4 regions of the Paenibacillus sp. sgz302115 genome follow, and region 1 is predicted to be linked to each of the others. Evidence: riboswitches for the same ligand, from Rfam matches in the RefSeq annotation. Region 1 holds a riboswitch; each other region holds the start of a gene.
The links. Region 1 has a riboswitch for thiamine pyrophosphate ahead of AC0LWN_RS17660 (thiamine phosphate synthase). Riboswitches for the same ligand answer to the same signal wherever they lie in the genome.
Positions count from the first base shown of each region.

Region 2: linked by a shared signal. The riboswitch ahead of thiC (phosphomethylpyrimidine synthase ThiC) and the one ahead of AC0LWN_RS17660 (thiamine phosphate synthase) in region 1 are both predicted to bind thiamine pyrophosphate.
Region 3: linked by a shared signal. The riboswitch ahead of AC0LWN_RS32015 (ABC transporter substrate-binding protein) and the one ahead of AC0LWN_RS17660 (thiamine phosphate synthase) in region 1 are both predicted to bind thiamine pyrophosphate.
Region 4: linked by a shared signal. The riboswitch ahead of AC0LWN_RS00600 (ABC transporter ATP-binding protein) and the one ahead of AC0LWN_RS17660 (thiamine phosphate synthase) in region 1 are both predicted to bind thiamine pyrophosphate.

Region 1 covers NZ_JBVYOK010000009.1:13,850-17,055, reverse strand. The annotation lists gene AC0LWN_RS17670 (NUDIX hydrolase) at 1-325, opposite strand, end outside; gene AC0LWN_RS17665 (SDR family oxidoreductase) at 646-1,512, shown strand; TPP riboswitch at 1,668-1,770, shown strand; gene AC0LWN_RS17660 (thiamine phosphate synthase) at 1,875-2,549, shown strand; gene thiS (sulfur carrier protein ThiS) at 2,546-2,749, shown strand; gene AC0LWN_RS17650 (thiazole synthase) at 2,788-3,206, shown strand, end outside.
Region 2 covers NZ_JBVYOK010000036.1:23,175-26,380, forward strand. The annotation lists gene thiC (phosphomethylpyrimidine synthase ThiC) at 1-1,641, opposite strand, end outside; TPP riboswitch at 1,758-1,864, opposite strand; gene trxB (thioredoxin-disulfide reductase) at 1,929-2,882, opposite strand; gene AC0LWN_RS31365 (tetratricopeptide repeat protein) at 2,981-3,206, opposite strand, start outside.
Region 3 covers NZ_JBVYOK010000040.1:26,953-30,158, reverse strand. The annotation lists gene AC0LWN_RS32020 (thiamine-binding protein) at 1-212, opposite strand, end outside; gene AC0LWN_RS32015 (ABC transporter substrate-binding protein) at 260-1,330, opposite strand; TPP riboswitch at 1,457-1,569, opposite strand; gene AC0LWN_RS32010 (pyridoxamine 5'-phosphate oxidase family protein) at 1,747-2,187, shown strand; gene AC0LWN_RS32005 (hypothetical protein) at 2,370-2,810, shown strand; gene AC0LWN_RS32000 (response regulator transcription factor) at 2,980-3,206, shown strand, end outside.
Region 4 covers NZ_JBVYOK010000001.1:133,995-137,200, forward strand. The annotation lists gene AC0LWN_RS00595 (ABC transporter permease) at 1-731, opposite strand, end outside; gene AC0LWN_RS00600 (ABC transporter ATP-binding protein) at 712-1,479, opposite strand; TPP riboswitch at 1,607-1,710, opposite strand; gene AC0LWN_RS00605 (amino acid ABC transporter substrate-binding protein) at 1,846-2,688, shown strand; gene AC0LWN_RS00610 (amino acid ABC transporter permease) at 2,744-3,206, shown strand, end outside.

The DNA.
Region 1 (3,206 bases):
AAGCCGCATGCTCTTCCGAGAGCAGTACTGTATCTTCTTGTGACCGGCACAGGTAGGTGATGATGACTAGCTGCCTGCCCGGATCGCTCAGAAAGGAGGATGCATATAAAAGTGCTCCTACAGCTACCGTAAGCCCGGTCTCCTCCCTGATCTCCCGCACCAGCGCGGCCTCCAGGCCTTCTCCGAATTCAATTTTCCCTCCCGGGCATTCCCAACTCCCTGCCCCTACAGAATCCTCCGCAGCGCGCTGTACAAGCAGAATTTTGCCTTTATGCACAATAACTCCTTTGACGGCAACGACGATGCTCCTTGAATTTCTGGTCATAAATGTGCCTGCCTCCTTAACCTAACCTCGTTGTTCCGTCCAAATCTCCATGCCTGACAAACACAATGTTCTCTAAATTATATCTGGTGTCTTCACGAAAAACGACTGTATGTGGTAAAGATAATTCAGCTATATAAGCTGAACTAAAGAACTACCAAAAGGCAGAAGTGGCGGAGGGGAAGTTTGGAACTGTAGGAGCGGTAGCGTCCGCCTTTGTCTTCAAGTTTTACAGCACACCCGACGCATAATCCAAGCCCCATAAGCCATCCTAAAACGATGATGCTACTTCCATAGTTGCACAGCGAAAGGAGACAAGGATCATGCCAAACAATCAAGCCACACAAACCTTACCCCCGCAGGAGCAGAAGCAACAGCCCGGGATTGAGAGCCAGATGAAGCCACTGCCGGAATTCGAGACGTCAGCCTATAAGGCGGCAGGCAAGCTGCTGGGCAAGGCGGCGCTTATTACTGGGGGTGACAGCGGCATTGGGCGCGCGGTGGCTGTTCATTTTGCCAAGGAAGGCGCGGATGTCGTTGTTTCTTATCTGAATGAGCATTCGGATGCCGAAGAGACCAAACGCCAGGTGGAGCAGGAAGGCCGCAAATGTATTTTGGTAGCCGGTGATATCGGTGTGGAAGCCTTCTGCCAGGATCTGATTAAAAAGACGGTGGACGGACTGGGCAAGCTGGACATCCTGATCAACAATGCCGCCGAGCAGCATCCGCAGGACAAGATTGAGAATATCACTTCCGAGCAGCTTGAACGTACCTTCCGCACGAATATTTTCTCTATGTTCTACTTGACCAAGGCGGCAATGCCCCATCTGAAAAAAGGCTCCACGATCATCAACACGACCTCCATCACGGCCTATAGGGGCAGCCCGCAGCTGCTGGACTATTCGTCCACCAAAGGCGCAATTCTCAGCTTCACCCGGTCACTCTCGATGAATCTGGCGGAACAGGGCATTCGTGTCAACGCTGTCGCGCCGGGTCCAGTCTGGACTCCGCTTATCCCGTCTTCCTTTGACGCCAAGAAGGTCAGCGAGTTCGGCGGCACACAGCCGATGAAACGCCCCGGCCAACCGGAGGAGCTGGCACCCGCCTATGTCTATCTCGCTTCTGAGGATTCATCCTATGTAAGCGGACAGGTGATTCATGTCAATGGCGGCGAGATTATAAACGGCTAACAGGAGCATTGATGCTCTATAAATCAGGTGTAAGAGCGTACCTCTGCGGTCCGCTCTTTTTGCTGCGCATGCTCATTGGTAACTTCTCATATCATTTCTATAGCTTTTTCGAGGAAAACTATGTTAATATGAAGCACGTCAGCAACTGAATATGAATTTGCCACTAGGGGTGCCGCAAGGCTGAGACGAACCTGACCGTTCGGACCCTTTGAACCTGATCTGGTTTATACCAGCGTAGGAAAGTGTGAACGAATGACTGCAGCGGGGCTTATCCTTCAGCCCGTATTCCTGTATATATTTCCGACTGCCTCCTATTGCTGGGGGCGGTTTTTTTGTGTTTGGTGTTGCAGCAACAACAATGAATGAAGGTGAACCGCTTGGCTGAAATTCATTTGATTTCGGACGGGAAGCTTGGGCCGGAGCGGTTGATTGCACTTGCTGCGGCTGTGCATCCACTTGTGGATTATATCCATCTGCGGGAAAAGCATTTGTCCGCCCGGGAGCTGCTGAACCTGACGGAGCAATTGATCAGGGCGGGAATCTCAGCGGCCAAGCTGATCATTAATGACCGTCTTGATGTTGCCCTTGCGGCCGGCGCGGGCGGTGTCCAGCTTGCCTGGCACAGCCTGCCGCCTGCTGCTGCCCGCGCCGCTGCTCCCGGCCTGCGGCTGGGGAGGTCGGTGCATTCTGCGGAGGAGGCCGCAGAAGCGGGAGAACAGGGGGCGGATTACTGCCTGTTCGGGCATGTGTTTGCCACAGCTTGCAAGCGGGGACAGCAAGAGCGTGGCCTTGATCTGCTGAGAGCAGCCGTGCGGGGCAGCAGCATTCCCCTGATTGCCATCGGCGGGATTGAACCGGGCAACGCTGGCCGGATTGTGCGGCAGGGCGCCGCAGGGATTGCGGTGATGTCCGGCATTTGCAGCAGCGCAGATCCTGTGGCTGCCGCTAAGGCTTACAGAGCGGCGGTGCAGAATAATTCCAGCGCGGCGGCTGTGAATATCGCTGATTCTTTTGGCGGAGGAGGTGAACAGGCGTGAAGCTGATCATTAATGGGAAAGCCGGGGTGTATGCAGAAGACTGCCGGACATTGGCCGACCTGCTATGCCTCCCTGAGTGGAACGGAAGGCTTGTAATTGTGGAGCTGAACGGTGAGATTGTCCCCAAAGACAATTACGGAGAAACGCTGCTCAGCGAAGGCGACCGGATAGAGCTGGTGCATTTTGTAGGCGGGGGCTGAGCTATTGTGAACAAAAATATTTATCAGGAGGCGGGTTCATGTTAGATCCATTGATTATTGGCGGCATTTCTTTATCCAGCCGTTTATTCATAGGTACAGGAAAATATAGCCGGAACACTCTGATTCCCGAGGTCATCGCACGTTCAGGCTCACAGGTGATTACGGTTGCTCTGCGCCGGGTTGATCCGGAGAGCAAAGACAATATTGTCAGCCATATTCCTGCCCATATGACGCTGCTGCCCAATACCTCAGGGGCTAGAACTGCTGAAGAGGCGGTGCGCATTGCGAGACTGGCTAGAGCGGCCGGCCTTGGCAATTGGGTCAAGATTGAGATCATTAACGATCAGAAGTATCTGCTGCCGGATAACCTGGAGACGATTCGGGCTACGGAAATTCTGGCCGCTGACGGCTTCGTAGTGCTTCCGTATATGAGCCCGGATCTGTCAGCAGCCATTCA
Region 2 (3,206 bases), on a different contig from region 1:
GCTGCAGAATTTAGGACCGCACATGGAGCAAAAATGCGCAAGTTTAGCTCCTTCCGCAGGCAGAGTCTCATCGTGATATTCCAGTGCCCGCTCCGGGTCCAGCGACAGATGGAACTGGTCACGCCAGCGGAACTCGAACCGCGCCTTGGACAGCGCGTTGTCCCGTTCTTGCGCCCCTGGATGCCCTTTGGCCAGGTCGGCAGCATGTGCTGCGATTTTGTAGGTAATGACACCCTCGCGCACATCATTCTTGTTCGGCAGTCCCAAGTGCTCCTTGGGCGTAACGTAGCAGAGCATGGCTGTTCCGAACCAGCCGATCATCGCGGCACCGATTGCAGAGGTAATATGATCATAGCCAGGGGCAATGTCTGTGGTCAACGGACCGAGCGTGTAAAAGGGGGCCTCCTGGCAAAGCTCCAGTTGCTTATCCATGTTCTCCTTGATCTTATGCATCGGCACATGGCCCGGACCTTCTACCATTACCTGAACATCATGCTTAGAGGCCAAGGCTGTCAGTTCACCAAGCGTCTCCAGTTCAGCGAACTGGGCTTCGTCATTGGCATCGGCAATGGAACCGGGGCGCAGACCGTCCCCCAGGGAAAAGGCCACGTCGTATGTCTTCATGATCCCGCATATCTCTTCAAAATGCGTATACAGGAAATTCTCCTGCTGATGAGCAAGACACCATGCTGCCATAATCGAGCCCCCGCGCGAAACAATCCCTGTCATTCGCCCGGCAGTAAGCGGAATATAACGCAACAGCACTCCGGCATGAATGGTGAAATAATCCACACCCTGCTCCGCCTGTTCGATAAGTGTGTCCCGGTACAGTTCCCACGTCAAATCCTCGGCTATGCCGCCCACCTTTTCCAACGCCTGATAAATCGGCACAGTGCCAATGGGCACAGGAGAGTTGCGGATGATCCATTCACGGGTAGTATGAATCTGCTTGCCAGTGGAGAGATCCATAATGGTATCAGCACCCCAGCGGGTGGCCCATCTCATTTTCTCTACCTCTTCCTCAATTGAAGAAGAAACGGCGGAATTCCCGATGTTCGCGTTAATCTTCACCAGAAAATTACGGCCGATGATCATCGGTTCACTCTCCGGGTGGTTAATATTCGATGGGATGATTGCCCTCCCGGCAGCCACCTCATCCCTTACATATTCCGGCGTTGTGTTCTCACGGATTGCAATGAACTCCATTTCCGGTGTAATGATGCCCTTCCGCGCATAATGCAGTTGGGTTACATTTCTGCCTTTAGACGCTCTTAAGGGACGCCGCAGCAAACCGGAAAAGCCTTCTGCCTCCAAAAAGTCTGCCGTATTTCCGTCATCACCGGCCTGCTTCATTCGCCCTGCGTATTCCTCCGAATCCCCGCGCTCTGCAATCCAGCATAGACGGTGCGGCGGCAGTCCTCTGCGGACATCAGTTTCTACAGCAGCATCGGTATAGATCCCACTCGTGTCATAGACACGCAGCGGTGCGTTATCCTCATCACCGGCCACACCCTCGGTTCGGCTCAGGCTGATCTCACGCATTGGGACTTGAATATCCGGGCGCGAGCCCTCCACATAGACTTTACGGCTTGCAGGGAACCCCAAAAGACTTACTTCTTCCTTCTTCACTGTTTCTGACATCTCTTCTCCTCCTCCAGGCTCTGGGAGCCAAGTTGCAGACAAGAAAATGCAGCAAAAAAGCCGCTCCACCTGGAGCGGCTTTATCTATGAACAGCCAAAAAAGACTGCGCTCAATAAAAGGTCCGGCTCCACTTTCCTACGCTGGTATGATCCAGATCAGGTTCAAGGGTCCGGGAATTCAATTTTCCCGTCTCAGCCCATTCAGGCTCCCCTAGTGGGTATCTTATCTGATTACATTCAATCTACTTGCCATGGTGTTTTTTGTCAACCTCGGCGTTGCCCAGCTATTATTTATCCAGTGTTTCGCTCCAGTCATGCACCATCGTGCCTTCCAGGTACTTCTCCGCATCCATCGCAGCCATACAGCCGGTTCCCGCTGCCGAGATCGCCTGGCGGTAACGGGTATCCTGCACGTCGCCGCAAGCAAACACGCCCGGAATATTGGTTTCCGTTGTCCCCGGATTCACCACGATATATCCATTCTCGTCCGTTGTAATCTGACCGCCCAGGAAAGCCGTATTCGGCGTATGTCCGATAGCGACGAATACGCCGTCCGCTTCCACAAGCTCCTCAAGACCTGTCTCGTTGTTGCGGACCGTCAGTCCTTTAACACCGGAATCGCCGAGGGTTATTTCAAGCGGGGTCCGGTTCAGCGCCCAGGCAACCTTGCTGTTCCCGCGCGCCCGGTCCTGCATAATCTTCGAAGCGCGCAGCTCCGAACGGCGGTGGACCAGCGTTACGCTGGAAGCGAACCGTGTCAGGAAGCTGGCTTCCTCCATCGCAGAGTCGCCGCCGCCGACTACGATAATCTTTTTGCCGCGGAAGAAGAAGCCGTCACAGGTTGCACAAGTGCTGACACCGCGTCCGACGTTCTCCTGTTCCCCCGGTATGCCTAGATATCTAGCCGACGCACCGGTCGAAATAATAACCGTTTCCGCCTCCAGTACGCCCAGGCCATCCACGGTGATTTTGAAAGGACGCTGCGAGAAATCGACGGATTCCACCCAGCCGTTCTTAAATTCAGCACCAAAGCGCTCCGCCTGCTTGCGCATATTGTCCATCAGATCCGGACCCATAATCCCTTCGGGAAAGCCCGGAAAGTTCTCCACCTCTGTCGTCGTTGTCAGCTGTCCTCCCGGCTGCAAACCCTCAATTACCAGCGGGTTAAGATTCGCACGCGCCAGATAAATCGCGGCAGTCAGACCGGCAGGACCTGTTCCGATTACAATTGTTTTGTACATTAGTGTGGCCTCCTCACAAGCGGATTTAATTTAAGAAGCAATGGTCTTACTGGCTCCACCAAAGCGGGTGGACCCTCTGCGGGCAACTGGAGCTATTCTCAGATATTTTCGGTAAAAGGGGGTAAAATACCCGCCTCCGGTCCATCATCCCCGATGCCGCATTCGCTTTGGATCCGCCGCGCATAGCGGCTTACCATAGAGACGGAAACCCCGTAACGCTGGGCGGCTTCACGGTAGGTGACAGGACGGCCGTGCAGCTTCGCAATCAGATACTCCAATGCCGCGCACCAGCCTCCGTCATGCCGGAACAAAGGTACATCCGGG
Region 3 (3,206 bases), on a different contig from region 1:
GGGCTGCCGGATTCAATGAGTGCGTGGTGCATTTGGCGGACCACTTCAAGCAGCTCTTCCAGTTCACCCTCCATTGTTGTCTCAAGCGGGTTCACCTGGTGTTTGACGCCGGATTGCTGAATAACTTCAATGGCCTTGTCCACATAAGGGATAGAGTCCTCGTTGTTCGGAGTTTTGGGAATGACTTGAATGCTGAGCAGTGTGTTTGCCATGCGGATCAGATCCTTTCGATTTTGGAATTATATTATAGGGTTATAGCCTACTTGCCTTCCGGTAAAAAATCATTCGTGAACGCAGAAGCGGCGTCCAGCGGCTTATCCAGCAGCTTCAGTCCGTACATCCAGTCGGCATAATTCTGCCAGATTTCGGTTTTCTGCTCGCCCCAACGGGCGGCATCGTCCTTGTATTTCGGACTGAGCCATTTCTGGCTGGCCAGAACCAGCTTGGGATCAAGATCAGGCACGGCTTTGGACAAAATAGCGGCAGCCTCCTCCGGCTTGTCAATCGCGTATTGATATCCTTTCGACGTAGCCGCAAGGAAAGCCTTCACCACTTCGGGGTGCTCGGCAATTTCCTTCTCGCTTGTGGTAAGTACCGGGGTGTAGTAATCCAGTTGTGGTGCGTAATCCTTCAAATACAGCATATCCAGCGGTTCCCCGCGCAGCTCGGCTTCAATGCCGGTCCATGCGTAGAAAATCCAGGCGAAATCAATGTCCCGCTTCACGGCAGTGAAGAAGTCGGCTTCGCCGATATTGACCAGCTTCACCTTTTTGACATCTCCGCCTTCGGGGTCCATAATCGCCTTCATTGCCGCTTCTTCAGCAGGTGAGCCCCAGCCGCCGTAGGTTTTGCCTTCGAAATCCTTCGGCGTCTTGATATTGCGGTCCTTCGGCGCGGCAAAGCCTGAGGTATTATGCTGAATGATTGCGGCGATAGATACAAGCGGCACACCCTGCAGACGGGCCAGCGTGAGCGCCTCCTGGGCACTGATGCCAAAAGCGGCTTCGCCTGATGTCACCATCGTATCGGCTCCCGCCGATCCTGGCTGCACAATTTCTACGTCCAGGCCTTCTTCCTTGTAATATCCCAGCTCTTTAGCCGCATAGAGGCCGGTATGGTTCGTATTCGGCGTCCAGTCGAGCGCGACCTTGATTTTGGTCAGCTCCTTGGGGGCTTCCGTGCCTGCAGCCGTTGCTTCAGGGGCGGCGGTTCCGTTCCCGGACGAAGGAGCGGCGTTGCCGCCGGCATTACCGTTGTTGCTGCCGCAGCCGGCCATGACGATGACCAGCATGCAGCTGATGCAGAGCATTAGTGCTTTTTTGACTCCCATTTCTTCTCTTCTCTCCTTCCAGCTAGCCTCAGTCTTCCAATTTCTGATGATGTTCATACCAAAAAAGCGCCCCGGAGACCGGGACGCCAATGTAACGTAAGGTGGGTTCGCTATAGGCCGCGAGCGGCAGTAAGCAGGTGACGATTCCTACGCTGGCATTATCCAGATCAGGTATAAGGGTCAGTATCTTTGAGGGATACAATCTCAGCCGGCCAATTCCAGCACCCCTGGTACTATGAAGTTATGGGCATTGCTGTGTTCTTACGGTGTATTATAGACTGTCTCCTTCAGAATTGTCCAGTAGCGGACCTCCAAATGGCAGGGACCGGAATTCAATACCTTCAGAAAGGGTACACTAACCTGACGCAAATTTTAGCGAAAAATCAAACCGGTATTAGAAAGGAGCTTTTTCGTCAATGGACAACAGAGAGCTGGAGCAGGCAATCATCAAAGCGCTGGATGACAATAAGTTCGGTTCCTTCGGAACGATAGAAGCCGGCAACAAACCTAAGGTGCGCTATATGGCGGTTTTTCACGAGGGGCTTCAGATCTACTTGGCAACGAGCCGCAAGACGCATAAGGTAGAGGAGCTGAAGGATAACCCGCATGCTTTTCTGCTGCTTGGATATGAGCAGGGCGGCGGCAAGGATGTGCTGGAGATTGAGGCCACGGCTGACGTTACCAAGGATGAAGGCCTGCGTTCTAAAGTATGGAATAAAGAGCTGGAAAAGTGGTTCAAAGGGCCGGATGATCCCGATTATGTGATTCTTGAGCTTACGCCGACACGGATAGAGTATCTGGGCAAAAACAAGGAAAGCGGGGTTTGGCAGCGCTCGGCGGCACTCTCCGGAAAATAAGCATTGAAGGCGGAACAGGGCCATCTTGAACCTTAGGGTTTGAGATGGTCTTTTTCTCGTTGAAATGAACCTGAGTCAATTTTATCCAATATTATTGAAAATAATGGGATTATTTAGTATAATGTTTATGTTGTTGTATTTTTATGGTTTTTTATACTAAAAACAAAAAGGAGAGTAGTAGAATGAAAAAGACAATCTTAATTCTTTCAACGGCTCTGGCTTTACTCGCAGTGCCAACAAGTGCTGCATTTGCTCAAGCTCAAAATGTAAACGCTCCCCAAAGTGGAATTATTAGCCCTATGGATACCAAGAATCAGGGTGGCATTCTTCCGAAGAATGGAGAAATCAGCATTTATTTTGATTATTCATACAGTGATGGATCTAATCTTCGTTTCTGGTTGGGGGACGATAATCAAAAAGGGATGAAGCTTGTTATTTATGATCCGAAGGGCAACCAAATTGCGTCTGGGGATACCACGTCCAGGCCAGATTATCAGGTACTAATAGAACTTAATAAGGATAATAACTCTCTAAAGGAAGGGGAGTACAAGGCAAAAATCGTTTCTAATGATGGTGATGGTGGTTGGGATTATTCATACAGCTTTTCAGCAAGATCATTTTAAGTAATCTTGAACCATTGTATGTAGCCCAACAGAACGAAAACAGAAACCAGCAAGTCTCCAAGTAATCTGGAGCTTTGCTGGTTTTTTGCAATTTTATAATGAGGCAGCTTGTCTTATCCGTAATTATGGGAAATCATGCTATACTTTTGCACAGAAAGGATTGAGGCTGATGAGCGTTACATTGCTGTATGTTGAAGACGACCGGGAGATTGGCAGCGCTGTCTCTGCGGATCTGCGTGAGCGGGAATATGCCGTCCGCTGGCTGGAGAGCGGAGAGGGGGCGGTAGAAGCTGCGGCGGGCTGCCAGCTTGCGATTCTTGATGTGATGCTGCCGGGTCTGGATGGCTTCACCGTCGGGCAGCGGCTAAAGCGGACCTATCCGAATCTCCCCATTCT
Region 4 (3,206 bases), on a different contig from region 1:
GTTATGCTTAGAAACAAAGCGACACCAAGCGCGGACAGCAGGACAACGGCGGCGAACATTTCTGCGCTTTGCAGATTTCCGGCCATCCGGCGGCTGAAATAACCGAGTCCCTTGCTGCCGCCCAGCCATTCGCCGATGGTTGCCCCTATCACACAGTAGACAATGGAGAGCTTGAGTCCAGAGAAAAAAGAAGGCAGCGCCGGCGGAATCTGCGTCTTCCGCAGGATCTGCCAGCGGTTCGCGCCAAGGGTCAGCAGCAGCTCCCGGTATATCGCCCCGCTTTTATGCAGACCGTCATAGGTCCCCACCACCACCGGGAAAAAGGCCGTCAGGAACACCACCGCAACCTTGCTCCACAGCGTATAGCCGAACCACATAATAAAAATGGGCGACAGTGCAATCAGCGGAACCGTCTGGCTGATAACGAGCAGGGGATACAGCGCCTTTTCCAGCGGAGTGAACATGTGCATTCCGGTCCCAAGCAGCAAGCCACAGAACACTGACAGGCCAAACCCAAGCAGTACCTCCTCCAGTGTCGCGGGCAAATGCACTCCGAACAGCAGCCCTCTTTGCCGGACAAGCGCCATGAAGATTGCGGAAGGAGCAGGGAGGATGAACGAGGGGATCAGCCCCAGGCGCGATACGATCTCCCAGACGATAAGAGTAAGCACTGCCAGCATAGCAAAAGGCCCGTAATTCCTAAGTGCTTTTCTACAAAATGCGGCTCTCATATAGCCTCCGCTCCAAATCCTCCCGCAGGGCGACAAACTGCGGTTCATAGTTCATTTTGTAATGTCGTGGGCGCGGCAGCTCTACAGACAGCTCCTGCAAGCCGCCGTCTGCGCCGCCGGACATCAGATAGATCCGGTCGCTGAGCAGCAAGGCCTCCTCCAGATCATGGGTGATGAACAGCACCGTCTTCTCAAGACCGCTCCACAGCGAGAGCAGCCAGCGGTGCAGCTCGCGTTTCGTAATCGCATCCAGCGCCCCGAACGGCTCATCCAGCAGCATCAGCTCATTCCCGGCGGCAAGAGTGCGCAGCAGGGCAACCCTTTGCCGCATCCCGCCGGACAGTTCTGCGGGATAGGCTGTCTCCGTTCCCGCCAGGCCGAAGAGGGACAGCATTTCGCGGATCTGCACAGCGGCCTCGGCCTTGCTGCCAATCTGCTTCAGCTCCCAAGGCAGCAGGCAGTTGTCCAGCACAGTCCGCCAGGGCAGCAGCAGGTCCTGCTGCGGCATATAGGCAACCTGTCCTAAGCGTGAGGAAGGATCTTGAGAGGGGTGCCCGTGAATTCTGATCTCACCGCCGGAGTGGGGCAGAAGTCCGGCAATAATCTTGAAGAGCGTGCTTTTGCCGCAGCCGCTGGCCCCGACAATGGAGATGAATTCGCCCTGGTTGACGTTCATGGATAGCCCGGAGAATACCGGTGCTCCGAATGATGCATCAAAAGAATAGGACAGGTTAGTAATAGAGATCATATTCGTATGTAAGCAAGCCTCCTTTGTATGTAGCGATACTTAATGGACACAATAAAGACCCATCCGTCTCTGGAGGAGACAAATGGGTCTGAAAGGTTCAGGCAGACAGCATGAAGCGGTACCGCTGAGCAATTCTGTTCCACTTCCCTCCGCTGGTATGATCCAGATCAGGTTCCAAGGGTCCGAAGCTTAAGGCTTCGTCTCAGTCGGCAGACTCCCCTAGTGAAATAACAGGTCGATATTGAATTCACAATTGCTAATTAATATATCATATTCAGGCTTGATGTCAACGGAGGAGCAGAGTGAGCGGGTTGTTTTTGGGGATGCTAATCCCGAAGATTTTTCAGATGAGAGGGGACATAGATCATGAAAAAAATAAGCCTGACCATCCTGCTGCTGCTTTCGGTGATACTGGCGGCGGCCTGCGGCAAAAATAGCGGCAACAATGCGGCGGTGCAGTCTGCATCTCCAAGCGAAGGTGTAGCAACAGCTGCCCCGGCAGCGCAGAACAGCCTGGAGGCCATAAAAGCGAGCGGCAAGCTGCGCATCGGAACCGAAGGCACGTATGCACCCTTCACCTTCCATGATGCCACCGGCAAGCTGACGGGATTTGACGTGGAAATCGCCGAGGAGGTAGCCAAACGGATAGGGGTTCAGCCGGAGTTTTTTGAGACGCAGTGGGATGGACTTTTTGCCGGCATGGATGCCAAACGGTTTGATGTGATCTTTAATGAAGTGTCGATTACGGATGAACGCAAGGTGAAATATGCTTTTTCCGATCCATACATTGTCTCCAAGGCAGTGCTGATCGTAAGTGACAAGAATGAAGACATCAAAACCTTTGCAGACCTGAAAGGCAAAAAAGCCGGCCAGTCACTAACCAGCAATCTATCCGCTATCGCCCGTGAGAACGGTGCTGAGATTGTCGCCATTGAGGGCTTCAACCAAGCTATTGACCTGCTGACCTCGGGCCGGATTGATGCAACTGTGAACGATGGTCTGTCCTATCTGGATCTGAAAAAGCAGAGACCGGATGTGAAAATTAAAGTTGTCGATGAAATCGCTGCAGGCTCACATAGTGCGGCTACCTTCCTGAAAGGCAATGAGGAGCTGGTGAAGGCGGTGAACGAAGCGCTGTCAGCCATGAAAAGTGATGGAACGTACCTGAAAATTTCCGAGAAATATTTCGGTGCTGATGTATCCAAATAATAACCGGTGTGTTCGGAGTGTTGGTTCCTGAACCCCTGAGAAGGAGGTCTGATCCGTGGATGACCGCAAAATACAAATTTTCCTTGATTCCTTGTTGCCCCTGCTGAAAGCCGGGGTGGCTTTTACCATTCCGCTGGCTGTGGTCTCCTTCATACTGGGATTGCTGCTTGCCGTGTGTACCGCACTCATCCGGCTTTCGCCGTGGACGCTACCGAAGCTGATTGCGCGATTCTATGTTTGGATCATCCGCGGAACACCGCTGCTGGTTCAGCTATTCATCATTTTCTATGGATTGCCGGCTATGGGGATCATCCTCGATCCGTTTACTGCCGCTACGATTGGCTTCACACTCAGTGTAGGTGCTTATTCCTCCGAGATTGTGCGGGCTGCGGTGCTATCCATTCCTGAAGGTCAGTGGGAAGCGGCATTTTCAGTCGGAATGACCCGCAGGCAAGCGCTTCGGCGGATCATTCTGCCGCAGGCAGCGCGTGTTTCGGTTCCGCCTTTATCCAATTCCT